3 regions of the Bradyrhizobium prioriisuperbiae genome follow, and region 2 is predicted to be linked to each of the others. Evidence: predicted binding sites of a transcription regulator. Region 2 holds the regulator's gene; each other region holds the start of a gene.

Region 1 (4,360 bases), 1.3 Mb from region 2:
CGTTCATACTCCTTCGCCCTCGCGTCTTCATCGGGAAGCCGCAGCAAGTAAGACGGGTGCACGGTGACGAGCGCCTTGGCCCCGTCATCGAGGTCGATCAGCCGGCCACGACTCGTGTTGATCGGCGTGATCTTGCCGAACACACTCTGCGCCGCAGTAGCTCCCATCGCGACCACGAGCGCGGGCTTGATGGTCGCGCGTTCGCGCTCATACCAGGGGCGGCACGCCTTGATCTCCGCCGTGTTCGGCTTCTGGTGCAGGCGGATTTTTCCGCGCGGCACGAACTTGAAGTGTTTGACCGCATTGGTGACATACACCTTGCCGCGGTCGATGCCGGCCTCCTTCAGCGCGCGATCGAGCATTTGCCCGGCAGGCCCGACGAACGGCTTGCCCGCGAGGTCTTCCTTGTCGCCGGGTTGTTCGCCGACCATCATGATCGGCGCATGGCGCGGACCTTCTCCGAATACGGTCTGGGTCGCGTCTTTCCAGAGAGGGCAGGCACGGCAATCCATCGCCTCGGTTCGCAGATGCTCCAGCGTGTCTGCATGGGGTTTTGTCGGGACCATTGCTGGTTCCCTTCGCTGTTGTGTCGCGCGCGGCTCCGACGGCGCGCTCTCGATCATGGTTTGCGCGGTCCGGCCAGCCTGTTCGATCAGGGGATTGATCAAAGACGCCTCGGGAAGGTTCCGCCAGTATTTCACCGGCATCTCGGCCTTCATGGCTTTGACCTTGAGTCGTGCGGGATTGAAGATGCTGGCGTAATAAGTGCGCCAAAGATCCTCCAGCCGATCGTCCGATGGTGCGTCCGATTGGCAAACACCTTCGGTGAAGGTGGTCTTCGACCCGTCCCAATGGGCACAGCGATCGGGCGTCAGGATCGACCAGGCCATGTCGGCGAACCGATGCTCGAAAAATGGCGCAACAGCTTCAACGATATAATGCGGCGGTTCGAACCAGGCAATGAAGCGTGAATCGCGGTCGCGGCCGACCTCCCGGAACCTGACGAAGGCGTGCATCTTGTGCTCAGCGTGATGCACGTCGCGGGCAAGGCTGCCGATACGGGCCACATCGGGATCGGTCGCAAGCGACATCAATGCGGGGTGTGATCGCAGACGCCACAGCAGCCTGTACAGCAGGCCGAAGCGCTGCGGATCGCGGTTCAGGACTGCGGCGCGGGCGAGCTCGATGAAGGCCGCCGGAACATGAAACGCCGGCTGTCCGGCGATATCCGGAAGCGGGGATGGCGCGAACAGCTCCGGTGCGTCTCCGCCGACACACCAACTGACGGCTGCCGGCTCGATTTGGTTGATCGCCAGCGCGCGTGCAGCGGTGCGCCAGCCGTCGAAGTCGGTTTCAGATGCGAGTTTCACGTGGTGCATTGAAGTCCCCTAAAAGCCGAAGCCGAGTTGCGCGGGGCGCGGGCGGAGCAACTGCAGCAGGCGATTGCTGTCGAGCAGGGCCGGGGCCGGCCGATGGTCGGACAGCACGATGAACGGCAAAGCCTTCTTGCGCGGCACATGCAGCCGCGCCAGGTCGGCCGCACGCAGATGCGTCACGCGGCGTGCCGCGAGGATGCTGTTCACGGTTCGCGTGCCGAATCCTGGAACGCGCAGCAGCTGTTCGCGGCTGGCGCTGTTGACGTCGATCGGAAAACGATCGCGATGGCGCAGCGCCCAGGCGAGCTTGGGATCGATGTCGAGCGGCAACATGCCGTCTTCCAGCGGCTCGGTCAGTTCACCGATGTCGAAACCGTAGAACCGCATCAGCCAGTCGGCCTGGTAGAGCCGATGTTCGCGCACCAGCGGTGGCGCCTGCAGCGGCAGCGGCAGCGCGCGGCTCGCGTCGGGGATCGGGCTGAACGCCGAATAATACACCCGCTTCAGATTGTAGGAGCCGTAGAGATTGGCGCTGGTCTCCAGGATGGTCCGGTCGTTCGAGGCATCCGCGCCGATGATCATCTGCGTGCTCTGCCCGGCGGGAGCAAAGCGAGGCGGCGCTGCGCGGCCATGTTTCGCTGACGAGTCCGTTGCCTCGTCGAGTTTCAGGCGCAGCCGGCCCATGCTGCGGCGGATGGCGCGCACGTCCTTCTCGGGCGCAAGCCGGGCGAGGCTGGTTTCGGTCGGCACTTCGATATTGATGCTGAGACGGTCGGCGTATGTGCCGGCCTCGGCAATCAGGTCGTCGCTGGCGTCGGGAATGGTCTTGAGATGGATGTAGCCGCGGAAGTGATGCTCTTCGCGCAGGCTCTTCGCCACGCGCACCACCTGTTCCATGGTGTAGTCGGGATTGCGGATGATGCCGGACGAGAGAAACAGCCCCTCGATGTAGTTGCGCCGATAGAAGTCGAGCGTCAGCTGGACCGCCTCGCTGACGGTGAAACGCGCCCGCGGCACGTTGCTGGAGGCGCGGTTGATGCAATACAGGCAGTCGTAGTTGCAGGCGTTGGTCAGCAGGATCTTGAGCAGCGAAATGCAGCGGCCGTCGGGGGCATAGGAGTGGCAGATGCCCATGCCCGGATCGGTCGACCCAATTCCCTTGCCGTCGCGGGAGTCCCGCTGCTCGGTGCCGCTGGAGGCGCAGGAGGCATCGTACTTCGCCGCATCCGCGAGGATTTCCAGCTTGCCCTGCACGTCCATCTTTTAATCCATTGGTTTGATTGTGGAAAATTGAAAGTCCGGTGCCCGGCATTGACTCCCGGGACGCGGTCCGCTTTACTGGAACATATCATGAACAAATGCGGCGGTCATTCGTTCAATCCGCAACGATGACGAAGCCGGGATTTTTGAGGAGCGACGCATGAGCGGCGCACGCATGAGTACGCTTGCGCATTTGCGGGGTGCGATCGGACGCCTGGAGGCAGGCGCCACGCGCCAGCATGACGATGTGAACCGTATTGCGCTCGGCCATGGCGGCGCGGACGCGATGCTGAAGGGCGGCCTTGCGCGCGGTGCGCTGCACGAGGTGTTCGCCTCGGAAGGCCGTCATGCGGCGTCGGCCACCGGCTTCATTGCGGGCCTCGCCTGGCGCAGCGCGCGGCGGCGCCCGGTGATGTGGGTGCGGCAGGATTTCGTCGGGCTGGAAACCGGCCCGGTGTCGATGAACGGCCTCGCCCAGCTCGGGCTCGATCCGCGGCTGATCGTGACGGTCGCCGCCGCCGACATCGACATGGCCCTGCGGGTGACAGCGGATGCGCTCGCCTGCGATGCGCTCGGCGCCGTGGTGCTGGATGTCTGGGGCGGGGCGCGGCAGTTCGATCTCGTTGCCAGCCGCAAGCTGACGCTGACAGCGCAAACCTCCGGTGTCACCTGCCTGGTGTTGCGCAGCGCGGCGGAGCCCGCGGTGAGCACGGCCGAAACCCGCTGGGTCATTCGCGCCGCTCCCTCTCCACCCGGCTCGGTGTGGAGCGTTTGGGGCGATCCGGTGTTCGACGCTGAATTGGTTCGTAATCGCCATGGCCAGACCGGCCAGTGGATCATGGAATGGAAATGTGATGAGTGCCTTTTCCGTGAACCGGCGGCGCATCCTCAGCCTGCGGCTGCCGCGCCTGCCGACCGATCGTATCAAGCGCCAGTTGCAACGCTCAGGCGCCGCGCCGGCTGAGGTGACCAAGGTTGCTGCTACCAAGGCTGCTGCTGAACCTTGGGTGGTTGTCGGCAAGCAGAGCAACGCATTGCAGATCACGGCGCTGAACGATGTTGCGGTCGATCTCGGGCTTGAAGTCGGACTGCCGCTCGCCAATGCACGCGCCATCTGCCCGGACGTGCGGGTGTTCGATGTCGATGATGCGGCTGACAGGCAGGCGCTGAACGCCATCGCCGACTGGTGCGACCGCTTCACGCCGCTGGTGGCGCTCGATCCACCGCATGGGCTGTTCCTTGATGTTACCGGCTGCGCGCATCTGTTCGGTGGCGAGGCGGCGATGATGCGCAGTCTTTGCGAGGCGCTCGACCGCCAGGGCTTTGTGGTCAACGCCGCGATTGCCGGCACGCCGGGCTGCGCGCGCGCGGTGGCGATGGCGACACGCGGCCATGTGATTCCCGAGGGTGGCGAGGCCGCTGCCGTCCATTCCCTGCCGGTTTATGCCTTGGGAGCCCACGACGCCATCACGCGCGGGCTGCGCCGTGCCGGTCTCAAGACCATCGGCGATGTCGCTGCGCGCGCGCCGCACGAAATCGCGGCCCGGTTCGGCGCGGCTTTTGTGGCGACGTTGCAGCAGGCGCTGGGGCAGGGCGATGCGCCGATCTCGCCGCGCAAGCTGCTGCCGGACTATATGGTGGAGAAGCGTTTTCCGGAACCGATCGCCACCGATCTCGCCATCACCGCCACCCTCGACCGGCTGGCGCAAATGCTGATGACGGCG
Region 2 (4,360 bases):
TCGGCTGGATGATCCTGGTTGCGCAGTGGGTCGCGGCTTTGCCGGGCGCGGTCGGGCGGATGGCGGCGTTCGGCACCGGGCCACTGCTGGTTGCGACGGTCGGCATGATCATGCTGGGGCTGCTACGGACGCCGCTGCGTTTCGTGGGTCTAGCCGTGATCGCTGTCGCGGCGCTGTGGGCGTTGGCCACGCCGCAGCCAGACATTCTGATCTCGTCGGACGGGCAGAACATCGGCGTGCGTGGCAAGGACGGACGGCTGCATCTGATGCGCATCGGCAAGGATGCTTTCCTGGTCAAGGAGTGGCTCGCGGCGGATGCGGATGCACGCATCGCGACTGATCCGTCCCTGATGGAAGGCGTGTCATGCGACGGCGCCGGCTGCGTGGTCGAGATGCGTGATGGGTCTCTGGTGGCCTTGTCGATCAGGCCGGATGCGTTCGCCGATGATTGCGCGAGAGCAGCGCTTCTCGTCTCCCACGGGCAGCCGCCTGCCGATTGCGCGGCGTACGTGGTCGATCAGGCGCGGTTGCGCCGGTCTGGCTCCCAGGCGCTGCGCCGCAGGGACGGCACCTTCATCGCCGAGGCGCAAAAGCCGGCAGGCCGCGACCGTCCCTGGGCGCCGGCTGTGCCGATTGAGGAGGGGCAGGCGGCAAGCGCACCCAATCGCACCGGCGATCGTCCGGTGGACGTGACACCCGCCGAGAGCGATCGCCTGTCTGACGATTAGCGCGATATCGGGAGCGACGACGAGCCACTGGCAACCTTGAACCGAACGCGCGCAAGAGGCGTCCAATAAATCGCAAGGGATTGCTGTTGAGGATTAATCTTGGATTAACCATCCGAGCCCAGCATCGGCCCATACGCGGCGGAACCGGACAGTGCCGGGCCGGCAGCCGCAGGAACAAAGCCGGCGGCGTAATGCCCGCCGGCTTTTTCTCGGTTCAAAATTCGCTTCAGTAACGCCGGAAGATGCTGACCTGCTTGCCTTGGATGCGCACGCGGTTGGGCGGCGGGATCCGTACCTCATAGGCGGCGTTCGAGGGCTCGAATGCGGTCGAGGTTCCGGTCGACGTCACGTCTGAAATCGGTCGTCAGTCTGACGATCGAAATGCATCGCGAGCGTCGCTGCAAGCGCGATCTCGCGCTGTCGCGTCCTGTAAAGTCCGTAGGCAATCAGTCCGGCGAAAAGTACGGTTATTGTCGTTGTGATCAGAACCAGCCACCCGATCCTGGCAGGATCGTGGATATCGGGGGCATAGATCGGATTTTCGCACGTCGTTTTTCGTGGATAAACTTGGAAGAGTTTTCCCGGACGGTATTCGGTTGACCACGAATTGAAGTTGAGCCGAACCGCTTCGCAAGCAACCATGCCTGTCGTCGTGCGCCGCTCGAACCTGATCACCGCCTCGGTCCATTTGGGATAAAGCGGTCTGTACTTCCTCTTCATTGGAACAGCGGAGATGATGGTTGCAGGGGACGGCGACGTTTCGGCGACGATCTTTTGTGCGTTGATTTGTCTGATGTATGCGGTGCCGCAGGCGATACTTACAATCCCGAACAGGATGACGAGCGTTGTGCACATCAACAAGAATGGCGCATCATCTTCCCGAACCGAGGAGAGAATGCGAAACATTTGGCAGGTCCCTCGCAAGCGAGAGCCACGATCTGCAGCAGCTCTCCGGATCGATCAAATCGTCGTAGTGGCGCGACCCGGTGGATTCTAGGGCCCGACGGTGAATCAACCATTGTTTGATTCTTTGAACCCGGGGGTGTTGCGCGCGGTATCGTTAATGATGGACGGGACAGGCGCTGCGGGCTTGCTGCCGTCGGTCGGCTATGCACACGCGCAAAAAATGCCCGGCGGATGTCATTCCGCCGGGCGATTGTGGGCCGGATAACTTGAGACGCTTCAGTAACGCCGGAAGATGCTGACCAGCTTGCCCTGGATGCGCACGCGGTTGGGCGGCAGGATCCGCACCTCATAGGCGGCGTTCGCCGGCTCCAGGGCGATCGAGGCGCCGCGGCGGCGGAAGCGTTTCAGGGTGGCTTCTTCCTCGTCGATCAGGGCGACCACGATGTCGCCGGTGTCGGCGCCTTCGGTGCGTTGGATCAGCGCCATGTCGCCGTCGAGAATGCCGGCCTCGACCATCGAATCACCGCGGACCTCCAGCGCATAGTGTTCGCCCGAGGCGAGCATCTCAGGTGGTACGTTGATGGTGTGGCTGCGGGTCTGCAGCGCCTCGATCGGCGTACCGGCCGCGATGCGGCCCATCACCGGAATGGCGACCGGACGTCCGCCTTCATCTTCCGAGGTGGAGCGAACCACCCGGCCAAGATTGCCCTCGATGACGCTGGGGGTGAAACCCCGGCGTCCGCCGCCGTTGTTGGCGGCTTGCTCGGGCATCTTGATGACTTCGATCGCGCGCGCCCGGTTGGGCAGGCGGCGAATGAAGCCGCGCTCTTCCAGAGCGGTGATCAGGCGATGAATGCCGGATTTGGAGCGCAGGTCGAGCGCGTCCTTCATCTCGTCGAACGAGGGGGGCACTCCGGCTTCCTTCAGCCGCTCATTGATGAAGCGGAGAAGTTCGTATTGCTTGCGCGTGAGCATCTTACCATTCCCCCAAAATACGGCGCTGTCACAGCCGCAGGTCTGTCAGTTGAGTCTGTCAAGTTGAGTTCAGTCGATCGAGCCGAAGCGCTTAACAGGGACTCGTTCGAAACAAATCATGAACGGACACTATATGTTCCATATGTGTTCCGCAACCTCTTAATTTACGGTCAACAAATCGGAGAATGCCTAGAGGGGAAGCTTAAGGATGAAGCACGATGACCCCGCGGCTGCCGCTGCAGCGAATGGGGGCCGCACGATCAGCGCCTGCGCGGCGGAGAGATTCCCGAGCAGCGAGCTGTCCTGCTTGCTCACCGCGGTCGCGATCGGCAGACCGTCGGAGCGCAGCTCGAGACGCGCGCGCAGGTAATCCTGCCGCTGATCGTTTTCCGGCAGCGGGCCGCCGAGCAGGGCCGCCTCCAGCGGCGGATGAATATCGCTGCGGCCGGAGAGGGCCCGGATCAGCGGCGCCATGAACAGGAAGCCGCAGACATAGGAGGACACTGGATTACCGGGTAGCCCGAGGATGCGCATCGATCCGAGCCGCCCGTGCATCATCGGCTTGCCGGGGCGCAGCGCGATCTTCCAGAACGCCATCTCGACGCCTTCCGCATCGAGCGCGGACTTGACCAGGTCATGATCGCCGACCGAGGCACCGCCGGTGGTCACCAGGATATCCGCGCCGCTGTCGCGCGCGCGCCGGACCGCAGCTGTTGTGGCCTCGAGCGTGTCGCCGACGGTGCCGAGATCGATCGCTTCGGCGCCTTCCGCGCGCGCCAGCGCCTGCAGCGCATAGGCGTTGGACGAGATGATCTGTCCGGGACCAGGCGCGCCGCCGGCCGCGACCAGTTCGTCGCCGGTCGCGAGAATCGCCACCTTGGGACGCTGCCGCACCGGCAGCGTCGTATGATTCATCGAAGCGGCCAGCGACAGCGCGCGGTCGGTCAGGCGCGCCCCACGGTGCAGCAGCACGTCGCCTTCGCGGAAATCGACACCGGCGGGGCGGATGTGGCGTGCCGCAACCGCGCGCTCGTTGACAATGACGATGTCGCCGTCCCGATCGGTGTCTTCCTGTATCACCACCGCGTCCGCGCCGTCGGGAATGACGCCGCCGGTGAAGATGCGGATGGCATTGCCCTGCTGCAGCGTGCCGGTGAAGGGACGGCCCGCGGCGATTTCGCCGGTGACGGTGAGGCGCGCGGGAACTGTGGCGACGTCAGCCGCGCGCACCGCGTAGCCGTCCATCGCCGACATCGGATTCGGCGGCTGGGTCCGCCGCGCCGCGACGTCGCGCGCCAGAACGCGATGGTAGCCTTGTTCGAGCGTGACAGATTCTTCCGGCAGCGGGTCCACGCCGGACACCACCGCGGCGAGCGCATCAGCAACCGGCATCAGCGCCATCGGAAACTCCCGTCAGTCTTGTTTCGTTCTTGTGCGCGCTTTGCCGGTGCGTGAATCACGGGATGTGTCATCATCCGTCATGATGAAGTGCCCGGATTTGCCGCCCTTCTTTTCAATCAGGCGGATGGCCTCGATCCGCGCACCGCGCTCCACCGCCTTGATCATGTCATAGATCGTCAGGCAGGCAACCGAAACCGCCGTCAGCGCTTCCATCTCGACACCGGTCGGGCCGGTCACCTTGACGGTAGCGGTGACGCGGCATCCCGGCAGCTTCTTGTCGGGCGCGATATCGATCGTGACTTTCGACAGCGCCAGCGGATGGCACAACGGAATCAGTTCGGATGTCCGTT
Region 3 (4,360 bases), 1.6 Mb from region 2:
GCCAAGCGGCTGATCGACTATGGCTTCCACGCACCGACCATGAGCTTCCCGGTGCCGGGCACGCTGATGATCGAACCGACCGAATCCGAATCAAAGGCGGAGCTGGATCGCTTCTGCGACGCCATGATCGCGATCCGCCGCGAGATCGCCGAGGTCGAAGCCGGCCGCTTCACCATCGAAGCCTCGCCGCTGCGGCATGCGCCGCACACGGTGCACGACATCGCCGACGACAACTGGAACCGTTCTTATAGCCGCACCGAAGGCTGTTTCCCGGCCGGCTCCTCGCGCACCGATAAATACTGGGCGCCGGTCGGCCGGGTCGACAATGTCTATGGCGATCGCAATCTGGTGTGCTCGTGCCCGCCGGTGGCGGACTATGCCCAAGCGGCGGAGTGAACGGTAAAACGCGAGAATGAACCGACGGGTCCGCGCCAGCGCGCGCCCCGTTGGCTCACTCCCGCGGCGCTCGCCCACGCACGGACCATCAAAGCGAGCGTCAGGACGCGAGCGGCAAAAACACAGCGGGCGCTGACGACATCGGCAACTCAATGTCCTCAACGCCCGTGTGGTGAAACTCAAGTCACAGCGAATTCAACTCAAAGCGAATTCAAGTCACAGCGAACTCGAGCTCCAGAGTCCGGAAGCCCCAAGTCCCAGCCATCACGCCCGGTTCAACCGAGCGTGGCCCATCTCCTGCCAACCGGATTCCACCTTCGTGGTTGCCCCACGAAGCGGCTTCAGGGCATGGACAACGCGCTGAACAATGGTCTTGGGAACGCCCGGAAGATTTAGTCTTCCGCCGGCTCCTCACCGTCGGCATCGCTCTCGGGAGTACCGGCGAGAATCTGCTCGGCGATCAGGCCGGAGCTCTGGCGGATCGCGGCTTCTATCTTCGCCGACATGTCCGGATTGGCTTTCAGGAACGCCTTAGAGTTCTCGCGGCCCTGTCCCAGACGCTGGCTGTCATAGGAGAACCAGGCGCCGGATTTCTCGACGATGCCGGCCTTGACGCCGAGATCGAGGATCTCGCCCATCTTCGACACGCCCTCGCCGTACATGATGTCGAATTCGACCTGCTTGAACGGCGGCGCCAGCTTGTTCTTCACCACCTTGACGCGGGTCTGGTTGCCGACCACTTCCTCGCGCTCCTTGATCGCGCCGATGCGGCGAATGTCGAGGCGCACCGAAGCATAGAACTTCAGCGCATTGCCGCCGGTGGTGGTTTCGGGCGAACCGTACATCACACCGATCTTCATGCGGATCTGGTTGATGAAGATCACCATGGTGTTGGATTTGTTGATCGAGGCGGTCAACTTGCGCAGCGCCTGGCTCATCAAGCGCGCCTGCAGGCCGGGCAGCGCATCGCCCATTTCGCCCTCGAGTTCGGCGCGCGGCACCAGGGCTGCGACCGAGTCCACGATCAGTACATCGATCGCGCCCGAACGCACCAGCGTGTCGGCGATTTCCAGCGCCTGTTCGCCATGATCGGGCTGGGAAATCAGCAGTTCATCGACATTGACCCCGAGCTTGCGGGCATAAACCGGATCGAGGGCGTGCTCGGCATCGATGAAAGCGCAGATGCCGCCCTTCTTCTGGGCCTCGGCGACGCAATGCAAAGCGAGCGTGGTCTTGCCCGAGGATTCCGGTCCATAGATCTCGACCACGCGTCCCTTGGGCAGGCCGCCGACCCCGAGCGCGATGTCCAGCCCCAACGAGCCCGACGAAATCGTCTCGATTTCCATCGACTTGTCGTTCTTGCCGAGCTTCATCACCGAGCCCTTGCCGAACTGGCGTTCGATCTGGGACAGGGCGGCGCTCAAAGCCTTTGATTTGTCCATGGAACTTCCTTCAACGATACGCAAAGCAGCTTGGGACATTGGTCGCGCTCCTTATGGACGGGATTCGGCGGGGGGACAACGAAAGGCTCGGGTCGAAAGCTCCGAGACTCGCTCGGCTGAACTGATGCAACATTCGTACACTATTTGTTCTAAGTTCGCAATATGTTCTTTTTTGAATCCGGGTGCTGGGCTGTTTTGTCCCCTGGTGGCCTGGTTTGATTTCGGGGCGATGGAAGCGGGGCTTGGCTCGCCGGCCCATAGGTCGGCAACATTTGTCCGCAGTCCTATCTCCCAGCCCCGCCGCGCCGAATTAACTAGCAACATCAAACGCAACGGCGCAAAATAAGCTGTCACCGCTTGAATTTGGTGTTCGACGGCGTTCAGCGCGGCCCACGAACCGCGTGTCTCGGTGACATGAAGGATTTTGAGCGGCCGCCAACCCGGGAGGGTCGCAATGACTGGAGCCCTGAATCTGTCGCAGGGGCGGATCGACACAATCTGTCATGCCCTGGGCGATGTGGTCGATTGCCCGACATGCAACACGCCGCGGCGGATGGTCATCAAGAGCATTCATCCGGCGCTGGTCGGACAGGACACGATCACCTATCGCTGCACCAAGTGCGGCACTGAAGAAACCGACACCTTGAAGTGAGGTTTTTCAAGTGACGTTTTGGAAGTGACGTTGCAACAACGCTCCGGACGTTAGGCGTCGACGGGGACCGGAAACAGGCTGTCGATCAACGCTGTTTGCGCTTCGCCTGCCTGTTGCAGGAATTCGGCGATCTCCCACTCATCGAAACCGCTATGCCCGGACGTCTGCCAGTCGTGGCGCACCTGCAAGCGCCTGGTGTCCGCATCGAAGACAAGACTCCATGAGTCCAGATCGGCCGAAGCCGGCCCACGCCAGCTCTGGTGAAATTTGCGATTGATCATCGTCATGGCAGCGCCTCTCATGCTCCGGCTGAGCAACTGTCCGTTCGCACATGTCTCGCCCACGCAACGATAACCGGCCGCGGACGTTTCCGCCAGACAAAGGAGCCTTGTGATGCTGCGCCATGCTCTGGCCTCCGACGTGCCGCAGATCGCCGCGCTCTATCATTCCATCTGGCATGAAACCCACGCCCGCTTCATGCCGGCGGAAGAATGCGAGCGGCGCGACGTGGCGTTCTTTCATGACCGGATGACGGTGCTGCAGCCGACCACGCTGGTCACAGCGCGGGACCGGGCCATCATCGGTTTTGCCGCGTGGCACGACGACGTGCTCAGCCAGATGTTCGTCGCATCGCAATGGCGCGGGTCCGGGCTCGCACTGTGTTTGCTGGCACGCGCGGAACAGGGCATGGCGCGCGCAGGCATCGAACACGCAAAACTGCACTGCGTGGCGGGCAACGATCGCGCGCGCCGGTTTTACGAGCGTCAAGACTGGACGGTTCAGGAGCAATTCGCCCATGCAGTGGCCGGCCAGCCGGATGGCGTCTCGTTCTGGCGGATGGTCAAACGCCTCGGCCTCCCCCGATCGACCGATATACGGCGCAATCATTGGCTGCGATGATCGGTTGAGAAATTTTCACCCTGGTGGAACACAAATCCCTTGTCGGCGCCGCGCCGATGGCCGCAATCTCGGCGCGACGCATGCAAGTGCCACCCTCGACACCGCGCGTGCTGAACCATGTCTCGTTGCCGGGAGACGCATCTCTGGGGGCCGCGAGCCCGGCCTTGCCGCAGTATGCAGACCGTCTTTGAACAACCCGAATTCGATTGCTGCAATCGCTCGAGGAAAACCAATGTCTCGCATCCTTGATCGTCATATCCCCGACCGTCGTCCCCTCGCTCGTCATACGCTTACCGTCGCTGCGAGCGCGGTCCTCGCCGCGCTGATGATCGGCGCGCCGTCGCGCAACGCCCGTGCGGACGAGGCCGAGATCGCGCGCGGCAAGTATCTTGTCGCGTTCGGCGGCTGCCTGGATTGCCATACCCAGGGCTATTTCTCCGGCAAGCCGGACATGGCGCGCTATCTCGGCGGATCGGACATCGGCTTCGAAATTCCCGGCCTCGGCATTTTCGTCGGCCCGAACATCACGCCCGACAACGACACCGGCATCGGCCGCTGGAGCAGCAAGGAAATCGTCACGGCCATTCGAACCGGTGTACGGCCCGATGGCCGCATTCTGGCGCCGATCATGCCCTGGCGGGGTCTGGCCGCCCTCACCGACGCGGATGCCCAGGCGATCGCCGCATTCCTCAAGAGCTTGCCACCGGTCAGCAACAAGGTGCCCGGCCCATTCCATCCCGGCGAGAAATCGACGGTGTTCGTCATGAAGGTGGTGCCGCCCGAGATCGCGCCCTCCGCAAAATGAGACCGTGTCCGCAGGCGCCCGCCGCCTTCCCGCACGGAAGACGCGGATGCGCAACGGATCGTGATGAGCACTGAAACAAGGATGTTGCCATGAAGCTGCAGGCCGTCATTGCCGTCCTCGGCGTTGTTGCGGCCGGCGCCGCACAAGCGCAAGGAAACGATCAAG

Evidence for each region. Region 2 encodes LexA, which represses DNA repair genes until DNA is damaged. Its sites were predicted from a motif close to TGTTCNNNNTGTGTTCNG; they were not measured.
Region 1: RS897_RS39320 (ImuA family protein) is a predicted target of LexA. The motif match lies at 2,716-2,733, and genes of this name have one in related genera.
Region 3: recA (recombinase RecA) is a predicted target of LexA. The motif match lies at 1,991-2,008, and genes of this name have one in related genera.

What each region holds. Positions count from the first base shown of each region.
Region 1 is NZ_CP135921.1:8,469,834-8,474,193, reverse strand. Features, by position in the region: gene RS897_RS39330 (UdgX family uracil-DNA binding protein) at 1-1,379, opposite strand, end outside; gene RS897_RS39325 (putative DNA modification/repair radical SAM protein) at 1,389-2,636, opposite strand; gene RS897_RS39320 (ImuA family protein) at 2,797-3,600, shown strand; gene RS897_RS39315 (Y-family DNA polymerase) at 3,491-4,360, shown strand, end outside.
Region 2 is NZ_CP135921.1:7,164,142-7,168,501, reverse strand. Features, by position in the region: partial or broken gene RS897_RS33600 (ComEC/Rec2 family competence protein) at 1-728, shown strand, start outside; partial or broken gene RS897_RS33595 (transcriptional repressor LexA) at 955-1,065, opposite strand; gene RS897_RS33590 (hypothetical protein) at 1,074-1,634, opposite strand; gene lexA (transcriptional repressor LexA) at 1,911-2,609, opposite strand; gene RS897_RS33580 (molybdopterin molybdotransferase MoeA) at 2,799-4,010, opposite strand; gene moaC (cyclic pyranopterin monophosphate synthase MoaC) at 4,023-4,360, opposite strand, start outside.
Region 3 is NZ_CP135921.1:5,534,771-5,539,130, reverse strand. Features, by position in the region: gene gcvP (aminomethyl-transferring glycine dehydrogenase) at 1-396, shown strand, start outside; gene recA (recombinase RecA) at 789-1,877, opposite strand; gene RS897_RS26130 (hypothetical protein) at 2,293-2,490, shown strand; gene RS897_RS26125 (hypothetical protein) at 2,541-2,777, opposite strand; gene RS897_RS26120 (GNAT family N-acetyltransferase) at 2,884-3,390, shown strand; gene RS897_RS26115 (c-type cytochrome) at 3,716-4,195, shown strand; gene RS897_RS26110 (LCCL domain-containing protein) at 4,285-4,360, shown strand, end outside.